DNA from 2 places in the Rhizobium sp. No.120 genome. Region 2 is predicted to be linked to the other one. Evidence: riboswitches for the same ligand, from Rfam matches in the RefSeq annotation. Region 2 holds a riboswitch; the other holds the start of a gene.
The links. A riboswitch is a leader RNA that binds a small molecule or an ion and turns the genes downstream of it on or off. The one in region 2 is predicted to bind S-adenosylmethionine.
Positions count from the first base shown of each region.

Region 1: it holds a riboswitch for S-adenosylmethionine, as region 2 does, so the genes downstream of both, ACYJRZ_RS07770 (O-succinylhomoserine sulfhydrylase) here and metA (homoserine O-acetyltransferase MetA) in region 2, are expected to answer to the same signal.

Region 1 covers NZ_BAAJNQ010000002.1:409,721-421,345, forward strand. The annotation lists gene pstB (phosphate ABC transporter ATP-binding protein PstB) at 1-293, shown strand, start outside; gene phoU (phosphate signaling complex protein PhoU) at 345-1,058, shown strand; gene phoB (phosphate regulon transcriptional regulator PhoB) at 1,090-1,773, shown strand; gene ACYJRZ_RS07740 (GcrA family cell cycle regulator) at 1,964-2,491, opposite strand; gene ACYJRZ_RS07745 (acetylornithine transaminase) at 2,917-4,116, shown strand; gene argF (ornithine carbamoyltransferase) at 4,190-5,107, shown strand; gene ACYJRZ_RS07755 (Hsp33 family molecular chaperone) at 5,266-6,255, shown strand; gene apaG (Co2+/Mg2+ efflux protein ApaG) at 6,263-6,655, opposite strand; gene ACYJRZ_RS07765 (DNA helicase) at 7,268-7,981, shown strand; gene ACYJRZ_RS07770 (O-succinylhomoserine sulfhydrylase) at 8,061-9,248, opposite strand; SAM riboswitch at 9,292-9,370, opposite strand; gene ACYJRZ_RS07775 (2'-deoxycytidine 5'-triphosphate deaminase) at 9,443-10,537, shown strand; tRNA gene ACYJRZ_RS07780 (tRNA-Gly) at 10,596-10,669, shown strand; gene ACYJRZ_RS07785 (LysR family transcriptional regulator) at 10,676-11,584, opposite strand.
Region 2 covers NZ_BAAJNQ010000009.1:74,255-85,879, forward strand. The annotation lists gene ACYJRZ_RS22555 (acyl carrier protein) at 1-132, opposite strand, end outside; gene ACYJRZ_RS22560 (lysine-2,3-aminomutase-like protein) at 487-1,539, opposite strand; gene epmA (EF-P lysine aminoacylase EpmA) at 1,536-2,600, opposite strand; gene efp (elongation factor P) at 2,753-3,322, shown strand; gene ACYJRZ_RS22575 (ABC transporter ATP-binding protein/permease) at 3,431-5,281, opposite strand; gene ACYJRZ_RS22580 (AAA family ATPase) at 5,445-6,287, shown strand; gene ACYJRZ_RS22585 (NUDIX hydrolase) at 6,288-6,710, shown strand; SAM riboswitch at 6,789-6,866, shown strand; gene metA (homoserine O-acetyltransferase MetA) at 6,914-7,840, shown strand; gene ACYJRZ_RS22595 (vWA domain-containing protein) at 7,844-9,037, shown strand; gene ACYJRZ_RS22600 (hypothetical protein) at 9,148-9,636, shown strand; gene ACYJRZ_RS22605 (aldose epimerase family protein) at 9,770-10,795, shown strand; gene ACYJRZ_RS22610 (GntR family transcriptional regulator) at 10,919-11,625, shown strand, end outside.

The sequences.
Region 1 (11,625 bases), on a different contig from region 2:
GCCTTTGCATCGCGCGCGCCGTCGCGGTCAGCCCGGAGGTCATCTTGATGGACGAGCCGTGTTCGGCGCTCGATCCGATCGCGACCGCGAAGGTCGAGGATCTCATCCACGAGCTGCGGGAGAATTTCACCATCGTCATCGTGACGCATTCCATGCAGCAGGCAGCACGCGTCTCGCAGCGTACCGCAATGTTCCATCTCGGCCACCTGGTCGAGGAGAACGACACCGATAAGATGTTCACCAATCCCGACGATTTCCGCACTCAGGATTACATCATGGGCCGTTTTGGTTGATGATGGCAGGCGCGCGGCTCCTTTCACATAGTTCACCTTGAGGATAGAAAAATGGTCTCCACTCACATTCTCTCTGCCTACGACGAAGACCTGAAGTTCCTGACCCGCCGCATTGCCGAAATGGGCGGCCTGGCCGAGCAGATGGTTAGCGACAGCGTACGCGCTCTCGTCAACAGCGATGCTGCTCTCGCGCAGAAGGTCATCTCCGACGATGTCGTTCTCGACCATGCCGAGCGTGAAGTCGGCGACAAGGCGATCGTTACCATTGCACGCCGCCAGCCGATGGCAGCGGACCTGCGCGAAATCATGGGCTCGATCCGCATCGCCTCCGATCTGGAGCGCGTTGGCGATCTCGGAAAGAACACCGCAAAGCGCGTCATCGCCGTGCAGGGAACTGGTGTTCCCCGCCGTCTCGCCCGCGGCATCGAGCATCTCTCCGAACTGGCGCTGAGCCAGCTCAAGGAAGTTCTCGATGTCTACGCGACCCGCTCGCCTGACAAGGCCGTGTCGATCCGCGAGCGCGACGAAGAGATCGACGCCATGTACACCTCGCTCTTCCGCGAGATGCTGACCTACATGATGGAAGATCCGCGCAACATCACCACCTGCACGCATCTTCTCTTCTGTGCCAAGAACATTGAGCGCATCGGCGATCATGCCACCAACATCGCCGAGACGATCTATTACATGGCGACAGGCGCGCAGCCGGAAGGCGAGCGCCCGAAGGACGATACCGCCAATACCGTCGGCGCAGTGACGGAATAATCTGGAAGCGAAGAAAGGAGACCATAGGCGCATGGTTCCGAGAGTTGCTGTTGTAGAAGACGAGGAAGCGCTTAGCGTTCTGCTGCGCTACAATCTCGAGGCCGAAGGCTTCGAGGTCGACACGATCCTCAGAGGCGATGAGGCCGAGCTGCGTCTCCAGGAGCGCATCCCCGATCTCCTGATCCTCGACTGGATGCTCCCTGGCGTGTCCGGTATCGAGCTCTGCCGCCGGCTGCGCATGCGGCCGGAGACGGAGCGCCTGCCGATCATCATGCTGACGGCCCGCGGCGAGGAAAGCGAGCGTGTGCGCGGACTTTCGACCGGCGCGGACGATTACGTCGTCAAGCCGTTCTCGACGCCGGAGCTGATGGCTCGCGTCAAGGCGATGCTGCGGCGTGCCCGCCCGGAGGTTCTCTCCACGGTGCTGCGTTGCGGCGATATCGAGTTAGACCGCGAAACCCATCGCGTCCACCGCAAGAGCCGCGAAGTGCGCCTGGGGCCGACGGAATTCCGCCTGCTGGAGTTTCTGATGTCCTCGCCGGGCCGTGTCTTCTCGCGTTCGCAGCTGCTCGACGGCGTTTGGGGTCATGATATCTATGTCGACGAACGCACTGTCGACGTCCATGTCGGTCGCCTGCGCAAGGCGCTCAATTTCTCCAACATGCAGGATGTCATCCGCACTGTTCGCGGGGCGGGCTATTCCATGGAAGCTTGAGCGGGTTGCCGCTCGGGTATCACCATTACAGCGCCACGCGTCTTTCAAGACGCGTTAAGGTCGCTGTAACATCTTAAAATGCTGCAAAATTTTCCCTTAAATCGATTCCGATTTAAGGAATTATGCAGGAGCGGCGGAAACAGAAAAACGGGCCTCGAGGGGCCCGTTTTTCTTTGTCTTGCTGCCACTTTCAGCCGTTGTTGCGCCGGCGCTCATGCACCGGCTGGTAGGCCATGCGCTGATGATAGGTGCAGTAGGGCGAAGAATCCGGGCTGTCGTTGCCGCAGAAGTGGAAGTCGTCCTTCAGCGGGTCGCCGACCGGCCACTTGCAGGTGCGTTCCGTCAGTTCCGTCAGGCCGAGGCGACGGGAGATCGGAACGACGACATTCGATGCCGGGCGATACTGGATTTCATTGACGGAATCGATCTCGATCTCTTCCTTCAGCATCGTTGCGCCCTGCTGGCGGGCGACCACCGTGCGGGTAGCGACGCGCGATCCGTAGGTTGCGGTGCGGGGTGCTGCTGCGCCGCGCTTTGGCGTGCGCGCCACAGTTGTGGTGCCGCCCGCCTTCGCTCGGCCGGGGAGGTTCAGGCGATGTACCTTGCCGATAACGGCATTACGGCTTACGCCACCGAGCTGCGCAGCGATCTGGCTGGCGCTCAAACCTTCGGACCATAGCTTTTTCAGCTTCTCGACGCGTTCGTCTGTCCAATTCATGCCCTGTCTCCGCTGTCGCGTTTCCGATGGCAGAATCCCTCACCATTGCCTCGCATGGGATCGAGGCGCGAAACGCTCTAAAATTGTGGTGACTAGTTCCGCCGCATGCAGTCTAGCAATTGGTTTTTAACCTAGTGTGAGGCTGACTCCGTGACAAGAGTCGCGGGAATCTTGAGGAATCGATTTCGAGGTTTTCCCCAACTTGCTGTCCGGGCGTGGCATTTCTGCCATAGGCGCCGCCCAACCCATCTCTTTTGCCGGCAAGCGCTTTCTCGCAACTGCTAAAACGCCAGTTTTGTTGACATCGCGGTGCAAAACATCAATAGTGCCCAGGCCGCCGCGAGGCGGCATTTTTGATTTTTTCGGACCCGTTTCATCAAAGGGAAGCGATCGGTCCTTAAAGTTGTGATCCAGGAGATATGGCCATGGCCGAGACCACGCCGCTTTATGACACCTATCTGCGCGCTCCTCTGCGGTTCGAGCGAGGCGAAGGCGTCTGGCTGGTCACTGAAAATGGCGAGCGCTACCTTGATTTCGCCGCCGGCGTGGCGGTCAACTCGCTCGGTCATGCCCATCCTCATCTTGTCGCCGAGCTGAAGGCACAGGCCGACAAGGTCTGGCACCTGTCCAACCTTTATGAGGTGCCCGGCCAGGAGAAGCTGTCGAAGCGGCTGACGGAAGTGACCTTTGCCGACAAGGTGTTCTTCACCAATTCGGGCGCCGAGGCGCTGGAATGCGCCATCAAGACGGCGCGGCGCTATCAATTCGCCAAGGGACATCCCGAGAAGTTCCACATCATCACCTTCGAGGGCGCCTTCCACGGCCGCACAATCGCGACGATCGCCGCCGGCGGTCAGGAAAAGTATATCGAAGGTTTCGGCCCGAAAGCGCCGGGCTTCGATCAGGTACCGTTCGGCGATCTCGATGCCGTGCGTGCTGCCATCACAGATGCGACGGCCGGAATCCTGATCGAGCCGGTCCAGGGCGAGGGCGGCATCCGTCCGGCCACCAACGAATTCCTGCGCGGGCTGCGTGAGATCTGCGATGAACACGGCCTGCTGCTGATCCTCGACGAAGTACAGTGTGGCGTCGGCCGTACTGGCAAGCTTTTCGCCTATGAATGGGCCGGCATCAAGCCTGATATCATGGCTGTCGCCAAGGGCATCGGTGGCGGTTTCCCGCTCGGCGCCTGCCTTGCGACGGCGGAGGCCGCCTCGGGCATGAAGGCGGGGACGCATGGCTCGACCTATGGCGGCAATCCGCTCGCCATGGCGGTCGGAAATGCGGTTCTCGATATCGTGCTTGCCGAAGGTTTCCTGCAGCATGTGCGCGATGTCGCGCTGGTCTTCCGCCAGGGGCTCGCCTCGCTCAAGGATCGCTTTCCTGACATCATCGAGGACGTTCGTGGCGAAGGCCTGATGCTCGGCATCAAGGCGGCCATTCCGCAGGCGGAGTTGCTGCAGGCGATCCGTGCCGAGCATCTGCTCGGCGTGCCGGCGGGCGACAACGTCATCCGTCTGCTGCCGCCGCTGGTCGTTACCGCCGAAGAAGCACGCGAAGGTCTTGCTCGCCTGGAGCGTGCCGCCGAGCGTGCGCGCGCTGCCCGCGTCAAAAAATCGGCTTGAGCTTACCGCCCGCATTTGGGGCGTTCGTGCCCCACGCGGGCGTTATTGTTTTTTCTGGAGCACAGGTAAGGACATGGCTTCTCCGAAACACTTTCTCGATCTCTCTGCCGTTCCGGCTGCCGATCTGCGCAATATCATCGATGACGCGATGGTGCGAAAGAGCGCGCAGAAGGCTGGCACTGCCGACAAGCCGCTGGCCGGCAAGATGCTGGCGATGATCTTCGAGAAGCCGTCCACCCGAACTCGTGTTTCCTTCGACGTCGGCATGCGCCAGCTCGGCGGCGAAACGCTGTTCCTCTCGGGTACCGAGATGCAGCTTGGTCGCGCCGAAACGATTGGCGATACCGCTAAGGTGCTGTCGCGCTATGTCGACGCGATCATGATCCGCACGACGGATCATTCGCGCCTGCTGGAGTTGGCGGAACATGCGACGGTTCCGGTCATCAATGCGCTGACCGACGATACGCATCCCTGCCAGATCATGGCCGACATCATGACCTTTGAAGAGCATCGCGGCCCGATCAAGGGCAAGACGCTTGCCTGGACGGGCGACGGCAACAACGTGCTGCATTCGCTGATCGAAGGCGCGGCACGCTTCGGCTATCGCATGAATATGGCGGTACCCCTTGGTTCCGAGCCGAAGGATCACTATCTGAACTGGGCCCGCAACGAGGGCGCCGAAATCATGCTCTCGCATGATGCAGACCGTGCGGTCGCCGGCGCCGATTGCGTGGTAACCGATACCTGGGTTTCCATGAATCAGGAGCACCGGGCACGCGGTCACAACGTCTTTCAGCCCTATCAGGTCAACAAGGCTTTGATGGCACAGGCCGGCAAAGACGCTTTGTTCATGCATTGCCTGCCCGCCCATCGCGGAGAGGAAGTGACGGACGAGGTGATCGACGGTCCGCAATCCGTTGTCTTCGATGAGGCGGAAAACCGCCTTCATGCGCAAAAGTCGATTCTTGCTTGGTGCCTGGGCGCGATCTGAAGATATCAAACCGCGTCTGAAGGGCGCGGGCCCTAGAGCCGGATGGTCCCAGGTCGAAGCGACCTAGGACCTGAATCCGGTCTAGAATCAAAGAATAGAGCATGACGGCGCCCGAAAACCGCTCTCACTTTTCGGCGTCATGCTGCAGGAGTAAAGCAATGGCAGAAAATGCCGCCTCGCTGGGTCAGTTCGATTTCGCCGGTGACGATCATGTCGTTCCCTTCCAGGTGGAAGGTCTGGATGTGCGCGGCCGTGCCGTGCAGCTTGGTCCGCTGCTGGACGCCATTCTCGCCCGGCACGACTATCCGGCGCCGGTCGCACGGCTGCTCGCCGAAGCTATCGTCCTGACCGTCCTGCTTGGCACGTCGCTGAAGTTCGAAGGCAAGTTCACCGTGCAGACCAAGGGCGACGGTCCCGTCGACCTTCTGGTCGCCGATTTCTCGACCCCGGAAAACGTCCGGGCCTATGCCCGTTTCGATGAAGAAGCGCTGGCAAAGGCAGTTGCCGAAGGCCGGACCGAGCCGGAGCAGCTGCTCGGCAAGGGCGTGCTCGCTTTCACCATCGATCAGGGCCGTTTCACGCAGCCTTATCAGGGCATTGTCGCACTTGACGGCGCGTCGCTCGAGGAGATTGCAGGCACCTATTTCCGTCAGTCTGAACAGATCCCGACGCGCGTGCGTCTGGGCGCTGCAGAACTTTTCGATCGTGATGAAAACGGCAAGCCGCGTCACCGCTGGCGGGCTGGTGGCCTGATCGCCCAGTTCTTGCCGGAAGCGCCTGAGCGCATGCGCCAGCCGGACCTGCATGGTGGCGATGGCGATACAGGCGTGCGTGATCATGTCGAGGATGACGCCTGGTCGGAAGCCCGCAGCCTGGTGGAAACCATCGACGCCGACGAATTGACGGATCCGCAAGTCGGCACCGAGCGGCTTCTCTATCGCCTCTTCCACGAGCGCGGCGTACGCGTCTATGAACCGAAGGCCGTCTATGACCGCTGTTCGTGCTCGCGCGACAAGCTGAAGGGCGTCTTGAAGGGCTTCACGGCCGAGGAGATCGAGGCCAGTCAGGAGAATGGCGAAATTGCCGTGACCTGCGAGTTCTGCTCGACGACCTATCGTTTCGAAGTGTCCGAGATAGAAGCGGCCTGAGTCAGCTTTAATTCAGCGTGCGCAGCAGGTTTGGCGTATCGAGAGAGAAGGCGGGGATCTTGACATGGAATTGCTCCCCGTCGTCCGTCTCCATCTGGTAATGGCCGAACATCATGCCTGACGGTGTATCCAGCGGGCAGCCCGAGGAATATTCATAGGTATCGCCGGGCTTCAGGTGCGGCTGCTCGCCGACCACGCCGGGTCCCGTCACCTCATCCACGATGCCGTTCATGTCGGTAATGTGCCAGTAGCGCGTCACCAGCTTCACGGCTTTCTTCGAATGGTTGGAGATGACGATGCGGTATCCCCAGACATAGCGATCGTCCTCCGGATCGGATTGCTCCTCCAGATAAAACGGTTCTACAACCACCTCGATGTCGCGTGTTAGGGCGCGATACATGCCTGACACCTTGCCATTGTCCCGAAACGCCGGACGCTCCTTCAAGCCGCATGGCTGTTTCAGCATTTTCAAGTTTGCGGCATATTATCCGCTTTCCACCACTCCCGCAAAGTGCAGGATATTTAGCGGTATCCTATAACCGATGCTTTCCGTCAAGGAACGGCGTGATGAAATCCTGCGTGAACGGCCAGGGCGGCTTTGATTCCAGCTATTACGGTTCATGTTAAAGGTTAACGAAATCGTCTCCAAGTATCGTAAGCCGCCGTCATTTGGCCTCATCTAATGGAGTAGACTTAGATCTATCTTCCGCATTCAGGAAACGCTTGCTGCGATTGCTTCTGGACTTTCATGACTGGTCGTCACACGTGATCGCCCGGCCTCAAAACCTCCGCGCCATATAACCCCTGTTCTTTTTATAAGTTCCCTCGGCAGGATTTGGATGAGATTCCCCTGCAGCAGGATTTCAGCTATCATCTGATTCTGGCATGGCCCGTGCCTCCGCCCTCCATTCGGGAAAGTATACTTCATGCGGGGCCGTCGATATCCAAACCGACTGTTTGAGCGCCTGGCATAAGGAGGGGTTGCGGTTATTGCTCGCAATAGGAGGTTTATATGAGGCTTTCTGCCCCTGTTTATCATTTGAAGCGTAAGGCTAGGCTCCTCTCTCGCCAGCAGAAAATCCCCTTGCACGCCGCGCTGGATCGCGTCGCGGCTCATGAAGGCTTTGCGGGCTGGAGCTTGCTCGCAAGCAAAGCGAGCTCAGCCGTGCCCATCGGTGAGCTGTATTCGCGTCTGAGCCCGGGCGATCTGGTGCTGATCGGCGCGCGGCGCGGTCACGGCAAGACCCTGATGAGCTTGCGGCTTGCCGTCGAGGCCATGAAGGCTGGCAATTGCAGCGTCTTCTTCACGCTGGAGGACACGGAAAAGGTCGTCGTCGACCGTTTTCCTGTCATTGGTGCCGATCATGCGGAATTTGCCGGTCTGTTCGAATTCGACAACTCGGATGCCATCAGCGCCGATCATATCGTCGAGAGGCTCGCTCGGGCGTCGCCTGGCACACTGGCCGTGGTCGATTTTCTGCAGTTGCTGGATCAGAAACGAGAAAATCCGGAATTGATGATCCAGGTTCAGATATTGAAGACCTTTGCGCGCGCCAGAGGGGTGATCGTCGTCTTCATCTCACAGATCGATCGTTGCTACGATCCGGCGCTGAAGCCCGTGCCCGATCTTTCGGACGTCCGTCTGCCAAACCCGCTGGATCTCAAATTGTTCGACAAGATGGTCTTCCTGAACAACGGCCTGGTCGAGTTCAAGGCCGCCAGCTGACGAGCTACCCCATCTCTCGCGAGATTGCCCGGTGAGGGCAGTCGAGCCGCCCGGAAGTCTCCGGGCGGCTCAATTGATATCAGGCGGAAACCTGCTCGAGAGCGCGAGCGAAATCCTCGACCAGATCGGCGCTGTCCTCGATGCCGGCGGAGAAGCGCACGGTGCCCGGCGAAATGCCGAGCTCGGCACGGGCTTCGTCGGTGAGGTTCTTGTGCGTCGTGGTGGCCGGATGCGTGATCAGGCTCTTCGAGTCGCCGAGATTGTTGGAAATCTTCACGATCTCCAGCGCGTTCTGCAGCTTGAAGGCTGCTTCCTTGCCGCCCTTCAGTTCGAAGGCGACGAGCGTCGAGCCACCGCTCATCTGCTTGGCGATGATATCGGCCTGCGGATGGTCCTTGCGGCCGGGATAGATCACGCGGGCGACCTTGTTCCCCTGCTCGGCGAGGAAATCGGCAACCTTGGAGGCGTTCGCCGTCTGCTGCGCAACGCGCAGCGGCAGCGTCTCGATGCCCTTCAGCAGCGTCCAGGCGGTAAAGGGAGACATGGCCGGGCCGGTATGGCGGAAATAGTCCTGCAGGTTCTCGTCGATCCACTGCTTGTCGGAGAGGATGACGCCGCCGAGAGAACGGCCTTGGCCGTCGATATGCTTGGTGGCGGAATAGACGACGATATGGGCGCCGAGTTCCAAAGGCTTCTGAAAAAGCGGCGTCGCGAAGACGTTGTCGACCACGACCTTTGCGCCGATCTGGTTGGCGAGCTTGGCGACGGCGGCAATGTCGACCACTTCCAGCGTCGGGTTGGTCGGGCTTTCGAGGAAGAAGAGCTTGGTGTTCGGGCGGATGGCCTTTTCCCAGTTCTCGGTAAAGCGGCCGTCGACCAGCGTGCATTCGATGCCGTATTTCGGGGCGAGCGTCTCGACCACCCAGCGGCAGGAGCCGAAGAGGGCGCGGGCAGCGACGATATGATCACCGGCCTTCAACTGGCAGAGGATGGCGGCGGAGACGGCGGCCATGCCGGATGCGGTCGCACGGGCGTCTTCTGCGCCTTCCAGCGCGCACATGCGCTTTTCGAACATGTCGTTGGTGGGGCTGCCATAGCGGGCGTAGATGAATCCATCCGTCTCGCCCTTGAAGCGGGCTTCCGCCGCTTCCGAGGTGTCATAGACGAAGCCCTGGGTCAGATAGATTGCTTCGGAGGTCTCGCCGAATTGCGAACGGAGCGTTCCGCCGTGAACGAGCTGGGTTGCGGGGCGCCAAGTCTTGCTCATGCCATCACCACTTTCAAAACAAAAAAACCGGTCGCAAAAGCAGACCGGTTCAACCCCGGTCTTTTTAGCCATTTGTTTAACGTGGCTGCAAGCCGACCGGCCAAATCACCACGGGATAAGTTGCAATACTGCCGTTGACGGCTTGCGTCAATTCCCCGAGTTTGGTTTTGTCTGCGACAAATTATGAGAGAAGCATGATGGCTCGCAATACTGGAATTTTGGCCGATCGCGCCATCGCAGCGCTGTTCGAAACGGGGCGGCTGACGAGCGAGAGAGAACTGGACGTCGATCAGATCCAGCCGGCAAGCCTTGACCTCAGGCTCGGTTCGCATGCCTTTCGCGTCCGCGCCAGCTTCATGCCCGGTCCCTCACATCTCGTCGCCGACAAGCTCGACCGGCTGAAACTGCATGTGGTCGATCTCTCCGAAGGCGCGGTGCTGGAAACCGGCTGCGTCTATATCGTGCCGCTGATGGAGCGCCTCGATCTGCCCGAGGATATGTCCGCCTCCGCCAATCCGAAGAGCTCGACCGGCCGTCTCGATATCTTCACCCGCGTCATCACCGACCGGGCGCAGGAGTTCGACAAGATCCCGGCTGGCTATTCCGGGCCGCTCTATCTCGAAATCAGCCCGCGCACCTTCCCGATCGTCGTTCGCCGCGGCTCGCGCCTGTCGCAGATCCGCTTCCGGGTCGGCCAGGCCGTGCTCACCGAGCCGGAACTGCTGGCGCTGCATGAAACCGAGACGCTGGTTGCCAGCAAGAAGCCTAATATTACCGGCGGCGGCATCGCGCTGTCGATCGATCTCGCTGGCGACAAGGAAGGGCTGATCGGCTATCGCGGCAAGCACCACACCGCCGTTGTCGATGTCGACAAGAAGGCCCAGCACGATATTTTCGATTTCTGGGAACCGCTCTACAGTCGCGGCCGCACCGAGCTGATCCTGGATCCCGATGAATTCTACATCCTTGTTTCGCGCGAGGCGGTGCATGTTCCACCGCATTTCGCCGCCGAGATGACGCCGTTCGATCCGCTGGTCGGCGAATTCCGCGTCCACTATGCCGGCTTCTTCGATCCCGGTTTCGGCCATGCCCCGGCCGGCGGCCGCGGCAGCCGCGCCGTGCTGGAAGTGCGCAGCCACGAAGTGCCTTTCATCCTCGAAGACGGCCAGATCGTCGGCCGCCTTATCTATGAACACATGCTGGAACAGCCGAGCAGCCTCTACGGCTCCGGCCTCGGCTCGAACTATCAGGCACAGGGCCTGAAGCTCTCCAAGCACTTCCGGCTGTGATCGACTATTTGGCGGCCTTGACAGAGGCCGCCAACTGTTGGACATCTCACGGTGTCAGGCGGGTGTAGCTCAATGGTAGAGCAGCAGCTTCCCAAGCTGAATACGAGGGTTCGATTCCCTTCACCCGCTCCATAATTTTCACGCCAGAAGCGGTCTCTTCGTTTTCAGCGTTTCCTTTAGCGCTTCCCCAAAGATCGCAATCGGCCCCGCCAGCCGCCCGGCTGGCGGGCGATGCACCAGCCAGTTGACGACTTTCGGGCTGAAATCCGGCGCGTCGACGATTTCGACCAAATCGCGCCAGCGGCTGTCCGCCAATGCGGCCGGCGTCAGGACGCCAATGCCGAGGCCGCGGGCGACCAGTGACATGCGCAGATCGGCGCTCATGGCCTCGACCCCGACATCGAAGGGCAGGCGCTCGGCTTCGAAGCGATGCTGAATGAAGGCGCGGAAGCCGCAGCCGCTCTGGTTCATGATCCACGGGAATCGGGAGAGATCTTCCAGCCTTGGTTGCTTGGGGATGCCGAGCGACGGTGCCGCGACGAGAATGACGGCATGGACTCCGAGCATCTCGCCGACGACATTATCCGGCGGCTGCAGCCCCTCTGCCAGGCAGACGGTCGCCGCATCGAGCTGACTGCGCGCGACCTGCTCGATCAGTTGCGGCGACCAGCCGGTAACGATGCGCAGCGTCAGTTGCGGAAACTGGCTGCGCAATTCGTCGAGCGGGGCGGATAAGGCCGCTTCGGAAAGATAGGGCATGATCCCCAGACGGAATTCGCCACCGATCGTGCCGCCGGGCGAAACGCCGGCCTTGAGATCGTCGAGCGACCGCAATACCCGCCGTCCATGCTCATAGGCCTCGCGTCCTGCAGCCGTCGGCCGCAAGGGCTTCGACTGCCGGTCGAGGAGGGCGATGCCGAGACTGTCTTCCAGGTTCTGGATGCGTCGGGTGATGCCGGGTTGGGTCAGATTGATGCGCGCGGAGGCGGCGACGATCGAACCCGTCTCCACCACGGCGACGAAGGCTTCCAAGTCAGGAATGTTCATGCTGAACTCGCATAATCATTATTATTTAATTTCAGTTGCCG
Region 2 (11,625 bases):
GCCGAGCATCAGCTGTACGGAAGCGAAGGAAGACAGCCCCGTCGCATAAAGATCAGCGTCATCTTCGATCTGATCGATAGCAACAGGAAGCGCGCCGAACTTGGCCAGCAAATCGCGAATCGTCTTGTTCATAGTCTAGTCCCTTCTGGCATTGGCTAACATAACCGCAGTTACGCAGTCTTATTCTTCGCCGAGAAGTAACAGGCAAAATAGAACATTCCGCTAAGCGACGTGGTAAATAAAAACAACTTATACTTGGTGGGAGATTGCTATATTTTGGACTTTTCCGATTGAAATTTACCAAACGTTAGCCATCCAAATCCCGGCCCGCGCATTAATATTATGTATTCCTGATATAAAGGCGTCGCGCTTTTTGGAAAGCCGCAGGCCTCAAGTCGGTTAACGTGCCAAAATTCGCCACAACGTTTGCGCTAAAAATACAATCCTGATCGGAGCGCCAGCAAGGGTATACCCTTGCAGCGAGTGCTAACCTTCCGGCGGATAGATGTGGTCACCGCCCCTATAATCCGAAATCGAATAGCAGCCCTCGCCTAGCTCGCGAACCGAGCTTTGACCGATATCGGCCTTGCCATGGCCGCCGGGAATATCGAGAATATAGGTCGGCTGACAAAGGCCGGAAATACGGCCGCGCAGAGCTGCGACGATTGCTTGTCCTTCTGCGATCGTCAGACGGAAGTGGCTGGTTCCGGGCGCAAGGTCCGGATGATGCAGATAATAGGGCTTCACCCGCGTTTCGACGAAAGCCTTCATCAGCGCCGCCAGCACCTCCGGATCGTCATTGACACCCTTCAGAAGAACCGACTGGCTGATAAGCACGATCCCCGCATCGACCAGCCGGGCGCAGGCAGCACGCGCCTCCTCCGTCATCTCCCGCGGATGGTTGGCATGCAGCGCCACATAGATGGTCTTGCCGCTCGTCTTCAGCGCTGAAATCAGCGCCGCATCGACCTTCAGGGGATCGACGACCGGGATGCGGGTATGGAAGCGGACGATCTTCACATGGTCGATATCAGCAAGCTGCCCGAGAATCTCCTCCAGCCGCCTTGGTGAGAGAATCAGCGGATCGCCGCCGGTCAGGATGACCTCCCAGATTTCCTGATGATCGCGGATATAGGCAAAGGTGCCGTCCAGCGCCTCGCCATCCAGCGTCCCGAGCCCCTGCGGCCCAACCATCTCGCGGCGGAAGCAGAAACGGCAATAGACCGGGCAGACATGCACGGCCTTCAGCAGCACGCGGTCGGGATAGCGATGCACGATGCCCTCGACAGGGCTATGTGCGTGATCGCCGATCGGATCGGCGCGCTCCTCCGGAGTGACGGTAAGTTCGGCGGCATCCGGTACGAACTGCCGGGCAATGGGATCGGCAGGGTTCGAGGGATCGATCAGCCGGGCGACGGCGGGCGTCAGGGCAACGGCATAGCGCTCCGCGACCGCTTCGAGCGCAACCACCTGATCGGCATCGATCAGCCCGGCGCGCTCAAGCTCGCCGATGGTGCGGATCGGGCGTATCACATTCATGCGTTATACTCCGCGACCGGTGCCCACAGCACCTGTTCGATCCGCGAGGCGCCGGTTGCCAGCATCACGAGCCGGTCGAAACCCAGCGCAATACCGCTTGCGTCAGGCATGACGGCAAGCGCCTCCAGAAACTCCTCGTCCAGCGGATAGGTCTCGCCATAGACGCGCTGCTTTTCCGCCATCTCGATCTCGAAGCGGCGGCGCTGCTCCTCGGCATTGGTGAGCTCTCCGAAAGCATTGGCAAGCTCGACGCCGCAGGCATAGAGCTCGAAACGCTCGGCAACGCGATGATCCCTGGCCGATGGCCGCGCAAGTGCCGCCTCGGAAACGGGATATTCGTCAAGGATCGTCACGCGGCCGAAGCCGAGATTGGGCTCGATCTTCTCGACCAGCACCCGACTGAAAAGATCCTGCCATAGGTCGTCTTCGGCAAAGCGGATACCAGCTTGGCGCATATCCGCCGCCAGACGCTCGCGATCTGTCGATCCGTCGAGGCCGATGGAGGCAAAGAGATCGATGCCGGCATAGTGCTCGAAAGCAGCGGCCACACTGATGCGCTCGGGTGGCAGAAACGGATCGGTTTCGGCGCCGCGATAGCTGAATTTCTTCGCCCCGACGGTCTCGGCCGCAAGCCCCAGGATTGCGGTGCAATCAGCCATCAGGACCTCATAGCTTTCACCGGCTCGATACCATTCGAGCATGGTGAATTCCGGATGGTGCAGCGGCCCTCGCTCGCGATTGCGGTAGACGTGGGAGAAGCAGGCGATGCGCTCCTCGCCTGCAGCAAGCAGCTTTTTGCAGGCGAATTCCGGCGAGGTATGCAGATAAAGCGGCAGCGCCTTTCCATCTGTCGTCAGCGCCTCCGTTTCGAAGGCGTGCAGATGCGCCTCGTTGCCGGGCGACACCTGCAGGGTCGCCGTATCCACCTCGATGAAGTCGTTGCGCGCAAAGAAAACGCGCAACGCAGCCTGAATGGCATTGCGGCCGATGAGGAACGGCCGCCGGTCCGCATGGACATTGCGGGTCCACCAGGGGGACGCTTTGCTCGTCTTCGGCTTCATTCCTAGCTTTCTTCGTGGCACGAGCCACGCAAGGGGGTGGCAATTTCCATTGATTTAGGGTAGTTGCGCCCCCAAGCAAACAATTGCTGCGTCTCGGAGAGCATTTCGACAGTCCCTCTACGACGCAAAACGCAGCGTTACAAGGAAGTCTTATGGTCAAGGTCATCGCCTCTTCGGTCCGCAAGGGCAACGTTCTCGACGTCGACGGCAAGCTCTACGTCGTTCTCACCGCACAGAACTTTCATCCGGGCAAGGGTACGCCGGTCACCCAGGTCGACATGCGCCGCATCGTCGACGGCGTGAAGGTTTCCGAGCGCTGGCGCACAACCGAGCAGGTCGAGCGCGCCTTCGTCGAAGACGTGAACTTCCAGTACCTCTATGAAGATGGCGAAGGCTTCCACTTCATGAACCCGGCCACCTACGACCAGGTCGTCGTCGATGCCGAAACCATGGGCGACCAGAAGGCCTATCTCCAGGAAGGCATGACCTGCATCCTGTCGATCCACGAAGGCGTTCCGCTGGCGCTCGAACTGCCGCGTCACGTCACGCTCGAGATCACCGAGACCGAACCGGTCGTAAAGGGCCAGACGGCATCGTCCTCCTACAAGCCGGCCATCCTGTCGAACGGCGTGCGCACCATGGTGCCGCCGCACATCAACGCCGGCACCCGCGTCGTCATAGCGACGGAAGACAATTCCTACGTCGAGCGCGCCAAGGACTGAGCCTCGGCCACCTGCTTGCATGAAGAACGCCTCGTCCTCGTGACGGGGCGTTTTTTGCATTTTGGGCGGTAGAAGCAGAGGGCTACACAAAGACGTATCCCCACCGCCTTACGGCGCACTGGCCTTTTTCTCGTCCGCCTGCATCGCACTGGCGGTTTCAGGAGGCGTTTGCATCTCGGTGCTATGCTCATGCGGAGCCAGGGCCTGCAGGTGCAGAACGCGCGGCGACATGGAGTGCATGAAGGCATCGGAGCGTCCGATGTAGATCAAGGTCGCACCCTCCAGTTCGGTGAGCAGAGCAAAGGCCTTTGCCTGAACTTCAGCCTCAAGCCCTTCCATGGCATCGTCGAAGACGATCCATTTCGGCTTCGCAAGCAGCAGATGCGCAAAGCCCACGGCCTTCTGCTCTTCGGTATCGAGCAACCGATCCCAGCGGGCCTGCGTATCGAGGCGGCTCTTCAGGCGGCCGAGGCCCACCTTGTCGATAACGGCCTCGACGGCAGCATCGTCGTAGGCGTCCGGATCATCGGGGAAACAGATCGCTTCCCTGAGCGTGCCGGTTGGCACATAGGGCGTATGCGGCACGAACAGCATGTCCTCCATCGGCGGCAGGCTCACCGTACCGGAGCCGCTGTACCACTGATGTGCCAGCACCTCGAACAGCAGCCTGCGGTTCACGCCGTGATCGCCATTGATCATTACATGCTCGCCGGCATTGATCGTGACCGTCCCCTCCACGATCCGGAAGCCGTTTTCCGTTGCCTCACCGCTGGTCTTTGTCGAAATTTCCAGATCGGTCCAAACCATTGTCCCCGGTGCAGCCTTCTCGAAGACAAGGGTGTGCGGCATCGGCATTTTATCGTCCATTTCCGTCAGCGCCTTGCGGAAATCGGTCACGCGCATCAGCGTCGCACGCCATTCGGCAATCGGGCCGAAATTGGCGACATACCAGCGCAACGCCGAATTGACCTGATTGAAGGCACCGACCGCCACCATCAGCTGACCGAAAGTCAAGCCGCCGGAGAAATAGGCGGGCGCGGCAACGAGAATCGGAATGATCAGCACCAGCCAGCCATAGCCGGCCGAAACCCAGGTGAGATTGGTATTGGCAATGGCAAGCTGCCGGATGACGGCAAGCACGGCCGATATATCAAGATTGATCCGCCGGCGCTCGTTCTCTTCGCCGCCGGCAATCGTGATCGCCGGCATATGCTCGTTGGCATGCATGAGTGCAAAACGCAGCTCGGCCTCTTTCGAATAGCGATCCGCATTCAGCCGCACGAGGCGGCGGCCGACGAATTGGCTGAGGAACGATGCCGATCCTGCATAGAGGATCGCCGCCCAGACCATATAGCCGGGGATGGCGAAATTCATGCCGTTGACCTTGAAGACCATGCCGCTGGAAAGCTCCCAGAGCACGCCGATGAAGCTGAGCAGCAGGATCGTCGCCTGCACAAGGCCGATGGCAAGCCCGGTCGTGCTTTCCGCGAGGTTGCGGGCGTCCTCATGCAGGCGCTGGTCGGGATTGACGCCGATCAGTCCGGAAGAGGCAAGACGAAGCGCGCGCTTGGCCTGTAGCCATTGATTGACGAGATCACGCGCCAGGCCCTCGCGCATGTAGAGCGCGGTCATCTGGTTGAGCCAGGCCTGGATGACATTGAGGATCAGAAGCGAACCGGCGATGATGCCGAAGACGCCGAGCTGGTGGAAGAAGGCGGAAATGTCGCGTCTAGCCAGCGAATCGTAAAAAGGCGCGTTCCAATTGTTGAGCAGCACCTGGACATAGGCCGTGACCAGGATGATTGCGAAAAGCGCGACGACAAGAATAATGAGCTTGATGCGGACCGGCGAATTCCAGAACGCGGAAAACATCATCCTCAACCGAAAGAAGAGGCTCAAATCGTATCCGACCTGTTCGTTCCCCTGCACATTCGGCTTGGCTTGCGTATCAACTGCCATCAGCACTTCCCTGCCACGCGTCCCGTCAGTTAATCATGAGCCGCCCTCATGTCCACCCTTGCAATAGATCGGTGGGATCACATTCCTATATACACGGTTTCGCGTCTTGAACCGAATAAGGCCAGCAATTAGCTTGCGCTCGAAAGATTGAGAAAGCCTTCCGATGCAATTTCAGGGAACTGCCGACTATATCGCCGACAAGGATCTGATGGTCGCCGTCAATGCCGCCATAAGATTGGAGCGTCCGCTTCTCGTAAAGGGCGAGCCCGGGAAGGGCAAGACCGAACTTGCACGCCAGGTAGCCGCCGCGCTTGGCCTCGACCTGATCGAATGGAATGTCAAGTCGACGACGAAGGCCCAGCAGGGTCTCTACGAGTATGATGCGGTTTCCCGCCTGCGCGACAGCCAACTCGGCGACATCAGAGTTCACGATGTCAGAAACTATATCCGCCAGGGCAAATTCTGGCAGGCCTTCACCTCGCCGACGAAGTGCGTGCTGCTGATCGACGAGATCGACAAGGCCGATATCGAGTTCCCCAACGATCTCCTGCAGGAACTCGACCGCATGGAGTTCCACGTCTACGAGACCGGCGAGACGATCCGGGCCGCGATCCGCCCGATCGTCATCATCACCTCGAACAACGAGAAGGAACTTCCGGACGCCTTTCTACGCCGCTGCTTCTTCCATTATATCCGCTTTCCCGACATGGAGACGCTGACGCGCATCGTCGAGGTGCACTATCCCGGCATCAAGCAGACGCTCGTCCGCGCGGCGCTGACGCAGTTCTTCGAAATCCGCGACGTGCCGGGCCTGAAGAAGAAGCCATCGACCTCCGAAGCCCTCGACTGGATCCGCCTGCTGGTTGCCGACGATATCGATCCAGAAACATTACGCGCCGATGCAAAGAGCGTATTGCCGAAACTGCATGGCGCGCTGCTGAAGAACGAACAGGACGTGCACCTTTTCGAACGACTGGCCTTCATGGCACGTGGGCAAGGGAAGTGAATGCAACCGGATGCCGTGAAAGTCCTGATCTATGCGGTTCGAGATGGGCATCTGCTTGTCTTCGATGAGCCAGATTTTCCCGCTGTCCAGCTCCAGGTTCCTGGCGGCACGGTCGAGGATGATGAAGATCTTGAGCTCGCAGCCGCACGCGAGTTCGAGGAGGAAACGGGCCTCACTTCGGGCCTTCTGCGCAAGTTGGGCGTGCATGACTATCGCTTTGAACGCGAAGGGCGCACCTATCATCATCAGCGACACTACTTCTGCTGCAATCTGCCGGAGACAGTACCCGACACGTGGCGCCATTTCGAGATGAAACCGTTTGGCGGCGGCGGGCCGATCTGCTTCCGTTTTTTCTGGATACCGCTAGCTGAAGCACACAAACGCCTTGGCTACGATATGGACGCACTTCTCAACCGTCTGTAGGCGAGAACGGACATCAGAACACGGCCGCCAACCATCGCGACCTTGCCCCATTGACCCGCGGAGACGTCGGGTTTATGAAATTTCTCTCGTGGTGATTTGGCCGGCCGGCTTGCAGCCACGTTAAATAAGTCGCTAAAGGGCCGCGTGCGGACCGGTAGCGATTCTTATCGCGGCCGGTTTTTTTGTATTTGGCGAGTGAAACAATGCCCATCAAGATTCCCGATACGCTCCCCGCGTTTGAAACCCTCCAGAACGAGGGTGTGCGGGTGATGACCGAAACGGTGGCGTTCCGTCAGGATATCCGCCCCCTTCAGATCGGGCTTCTCAACCTCATGCCGAACAAGATCAAGACCGAGATCCAGATGGCGCGCCTGGTCGGCGCATCGCCGCTGCAGGTCGAGTTTTCGCTGGTGCGTGTTGGCGGCCACAAGGCCAAGAACACCTCGCAGGAGCATCTGCTTGCTTTCTACGAAACGTGGGAAGAAGTGAAGCACCGCAAGTTCGACGGCTTCATCATCACCGGCGCGCCGATCGAACTGCTGGAATATGAAGACGTCACCTATTGGAAGGAAATGCAGGAAATCTTGGATTGGACGACCACCAATGTCCATTCGACGATGAACGTCTGCTGGGGCGCCATGGCGGCGATCTACCATTTCCACCAGGTGCCGAAATACACGCTGAAGGAAAAGGCTTTCGGCGTCTATCGCCACCAGAACCTGAAGCCCTCCTCGGTCTATCTCAACGGTTTCTCCGACGATTTCGCCATTCCGGTGTCGCGCTGGACCGAAGTGCGCCGCGCAGATATCGAAAAAGTGCCTGGCCTGGAAATCCTGATGGACTCGAGCGAGATGGGCGTCTGTCTCGTGCACGAACAGGCCTGCAACCGGCTCTACATGTTCAATCACGTGGAGTATGATTCCACCTCGCTGGCGGACGAGTATTTCCGGGATGTGAATGCGGGCGTGCCGATCAAGATGCCGCACAACTACTTCCCGCATAACGATCCCGAAATTCCTCCGCAGAACCGGTGGCGCAGCCACGCGCACCTGTTCTTCGGCAACTGGATCAACGAGATCTACCAGACCACGCCGTATGATCTGGAGGAGATCGGCCAGGAAAGGACTTGAGGCTTGTTCATTCCCTTCTTCCTGAAACTGAAGGAAGCGAAGGTGCCGGTGACGCTCCGGGAATTCCTCTCGCTGCTTGAAGGAATGGAAGAAGGGATTGCCGATTATGACGTCGAGGCCTTCTACTATCTGGCCCGGGCAACGCTGATCAAGGACGAGCGCTTCATCGATCGCTTCGATCAGGTCTTCGCCGATTACTTTCGCGGCGTCGAAGCGATCGGCGGCAATGCCGATGGAGAAGCCGTGGAGCCAGCCGCTATTCCCGAGGAATGGCTGCGCAAACTTGCCGAGCGCCATCTGACCGAAGAGGAAAGACTAGAGATCGAGGCACTCGGCGGCTTCGACAGACTGATGGAGACGCTGCGCGAGCGACTGGCCGAGCAGAGGGGCCGGCATCAGGGCGGCTCGAAATGGATCGGCACGGCGGGCACCTCGCCCTTCGGCGCCTACGGCTACAATCCGGAAGGCGTGCGCATCGGCCAGGAAACATCGCGCCATCGCCGCGCGGTAAAAGTCTGGGATCGGCGCGATTTCAGGAATCTCGACGACAGCGTCGAGCTCGGCACCCGCAACATCAAGGTAGCGCTAAAGCGCCTGCGTCGCTGGGTGCGCGAGGGCGCGGCCGAGGAACTGGATCTTTCCGGCACGATCCGCTCCACCGCCGAACATGGCTATCTCGATGTCCAAACACGGCCAGAGCGCCGCAACGCGGTGAAGCTTCTGATGTTCTTCGATGTCGGCGGCTCGATGGATGACCATATCCGCGTGGTCGAAGAACTCTTCTCCGCCGCCCGCGCGGAGTTCCGCCATATGGAGTATTTCTACTTCCACAATTGCCTCTATGAAGGCGTGTGGAAGGACAATCGCCGCCGGCGCGTCGATATCACGGCGACGGCCGATCTCATCCGCACCTTCGGTCCCGACTACCGCGTCGTCTTCGTCGGCGACGCATCCATGAGCCCCTACGAGATCACTCAGCCAGGCGGCTCGGTGGAGCATTGGAACAGGGAGGCCGGCGAGGCCTGGCTTAGCCGCGTGACAGGCCATTTCCGCAAATGCATCTGGATCAACCCGGTGCCGGAAAGCTATTGGGGCCATACGACCTCGATCTCGATGATCCGCGGGCTGATGAGCGACCGCATGTATCCCCTCACGCTTGGCGGGCTGGAAAGAGCGACGAAGGAATTGTCACGCTGACTGATCAGCATTTGCATGCCGCAGCGCCACCAAATTACCACAACCATTTGTAGATAAAGAAGCACAGCAGATACCGTCCCAAATCGCTGCGGAAGCCGGTGGAGATGTGCGTGCGCCACGCTGTGAAATTGCTTCTCTTCATCGCAGCCATTTGGCTCGTCTCACAGCAGGCGAGATCCGAAGAAGGGAGCTTCTCCGGACAATGGGAACAAATCTACTCCAGCGCCAGCTCTGGTGAAAAATGCCGTGTGGGAATAATCAGGCAAGGCAGATTCATGAGGATCAGCACGAACAACGGCTGGAGCGCCACCGCCGAGACGAGCAGCTACGGAAATTCCAACTACGAGGCAGGCATGGGACGTTGGAACTCCTACGTCGAAAAATACAGTCAAAAAGCGTTCTACATCCTTCTCGCCATTCGCGGCGACAGGTTGATGGTGATCATGAAGACCGAAAAAGCGGATGGGTCGAACCAAATGATCAGAGCGCTTTTCAGCAGACGGACAGCCAACTCTACTCACGATAAGCCGAACGGATCAGGACGAAATCGACCGCCTGTCTTATGCGCCTCACATTCACAGCGTAACGTGCTAGCCTAGCTATGGGCAGAGCTTAATCAGACCTTGATCCGCTGCTGCCTGCCCCTAAATTTCGCCCTCTGACCGGTTGCGGAACGGCACGAATGGAGGCAGGGTCTGACCTCGCATACTCAAAAGCAATGGATGAGCTGATATGACGGAAAGCACTTTGCAGCGGGAACATTTTGGGACGACGGCGGATGGGGAGACCGTCTATCGCGTCAAGATCGTCGGTGGCGGCTTGACCGCCCATATCATGTCCTGGGGCGCGGTCATCCAGGATCTGCGTCTTGATGGCCACGAGCCCTCGCTGCTGCTCGGCTTCGACAATTTCGCCGATTATCCCCTCCACTCCTCCTATTTCGGCGCCACGCCCGGCCGCTGCGCCAACCGCATCGGCGCCGGCCGCTTCACGCTCGACGGTAAGCAGTACCAGCTGGAGCTCAATGAAAAGGGCGTCACCCACCTGCATGGTGGCAAGAACAATATCGCCAAGCGCAACTGGACCATCGTCGAGCACGATACCGACCGCGTCGTCCTGAAGATCGTCGATCCCGATGGTCGTGCCGGCTATCCCGGCAATTGCACGATCCAGGCGACCTACTGGGTCCATGGCAATGGCGAACTGTCGGTCACCTACGAATCGACCACCGATCAGCCGACGCTCGCCAATGTCTGCCAGCACGCCTATTTCAATCTCGATGGCCGCGACGATGCACTTGGCCACGATATCATGATCGCCGCCGACCATTACACGCCGACCGATGACAAGCAGGTGCCGACCGGTGAGATCCGCTCCGTCGAAGGCACCGCCTTCGATTTCCGCGAGATGTCGCCGATGAAGCGCTTCGAAGGAAGCGAGCAGGCGCTCTACGATCATAATTTCTGCCTTTCCAATGAGCGCACCGCCAAACGCTCGGTCGTGCTCGCCCGCAGCGTCAATTCCGGCGTCTCGCTCGAAGTGCGCACCACCGAGCCCGGCGTGCAATTCTATGCCGGCTTCAAGCTTGACGTGCCGGTTCCCGGCCATGATGGCCGCAAGATCGGCCCGTTTGCAGGCTTCTGCCTGGAAACGCAGGTTTGGCCCGATGCAATCAACCACGAAGGCTTCCCCAATGCCGTGCTCCGCCCGGGCGAGGTATTGCGGCAGGAAACGGATTACATTTTCACCAAGAACTAAGCCGGGCATGGTCCGCTTACTTGGAAATCGGCCGGGCGTCCCAAATCGCCCGGCCGATTCTTTTTCGTACTACCAGCAGATTCGCCTTGTGAATTGGTTCTAAATAGGTTCTATGTGATGGCTATGGATAGAACCAGTTTGATCGCCGAATTGAACAATCGCGGCCTCGGCGACGGGACGGGGAGCGGACCGCTGTACAAGCGCCTGGCACAAGCGCTGACGGGTCTGATCCAGGAGGGCCTGCTGAAACCGGGCACGGCGCTTCCGGGCGAGCGCGATCTCGCGAGCGCCCTGCAGATCGGCCGCATCACGGTCAGAACCGCCTATCGCGACCTGCTCGCCTCGGGCGTCATCGAATCCCGCCACGGCAGCGGCACCTTCGTCTCACAGCAAGTGGAACGTATCGAGCAGCCGCTCTGGCGCCTCTCCTCCTTCTCAGCCGATATGCGCTCGCGCGGCCGCGAACCGGCAGCGCGCATCCTGTCCCGCACTGTCAGCGCACCCGCGCCGGAAGAATCCTTTCTGCTGGGCCTCGGACTCGATGAACCTGTGCTGCGGCTCGACCGCCTGCGCCTGGCGGATGGCCAGCCGCTCGCCATCGAGCGCGCCGTCGTTCCCATCAAATTCCTCGGCGAGGACGCCATATCGGAAGGATCGCTTTACGACGCTCTGGCCGCCAAAGGCTTCAAACCCGTGCGCGCCCAGCAGAGGCTGACCGCAGTGACGCTTGATCCGACATCCGCATCGATCCTGACCGTGAAGGCCGGAGCGCCTGCACTTCTGATCGAGCGCGTCTCTCGCCTCGCGGACCAGCGCGTCGTTGAATATAC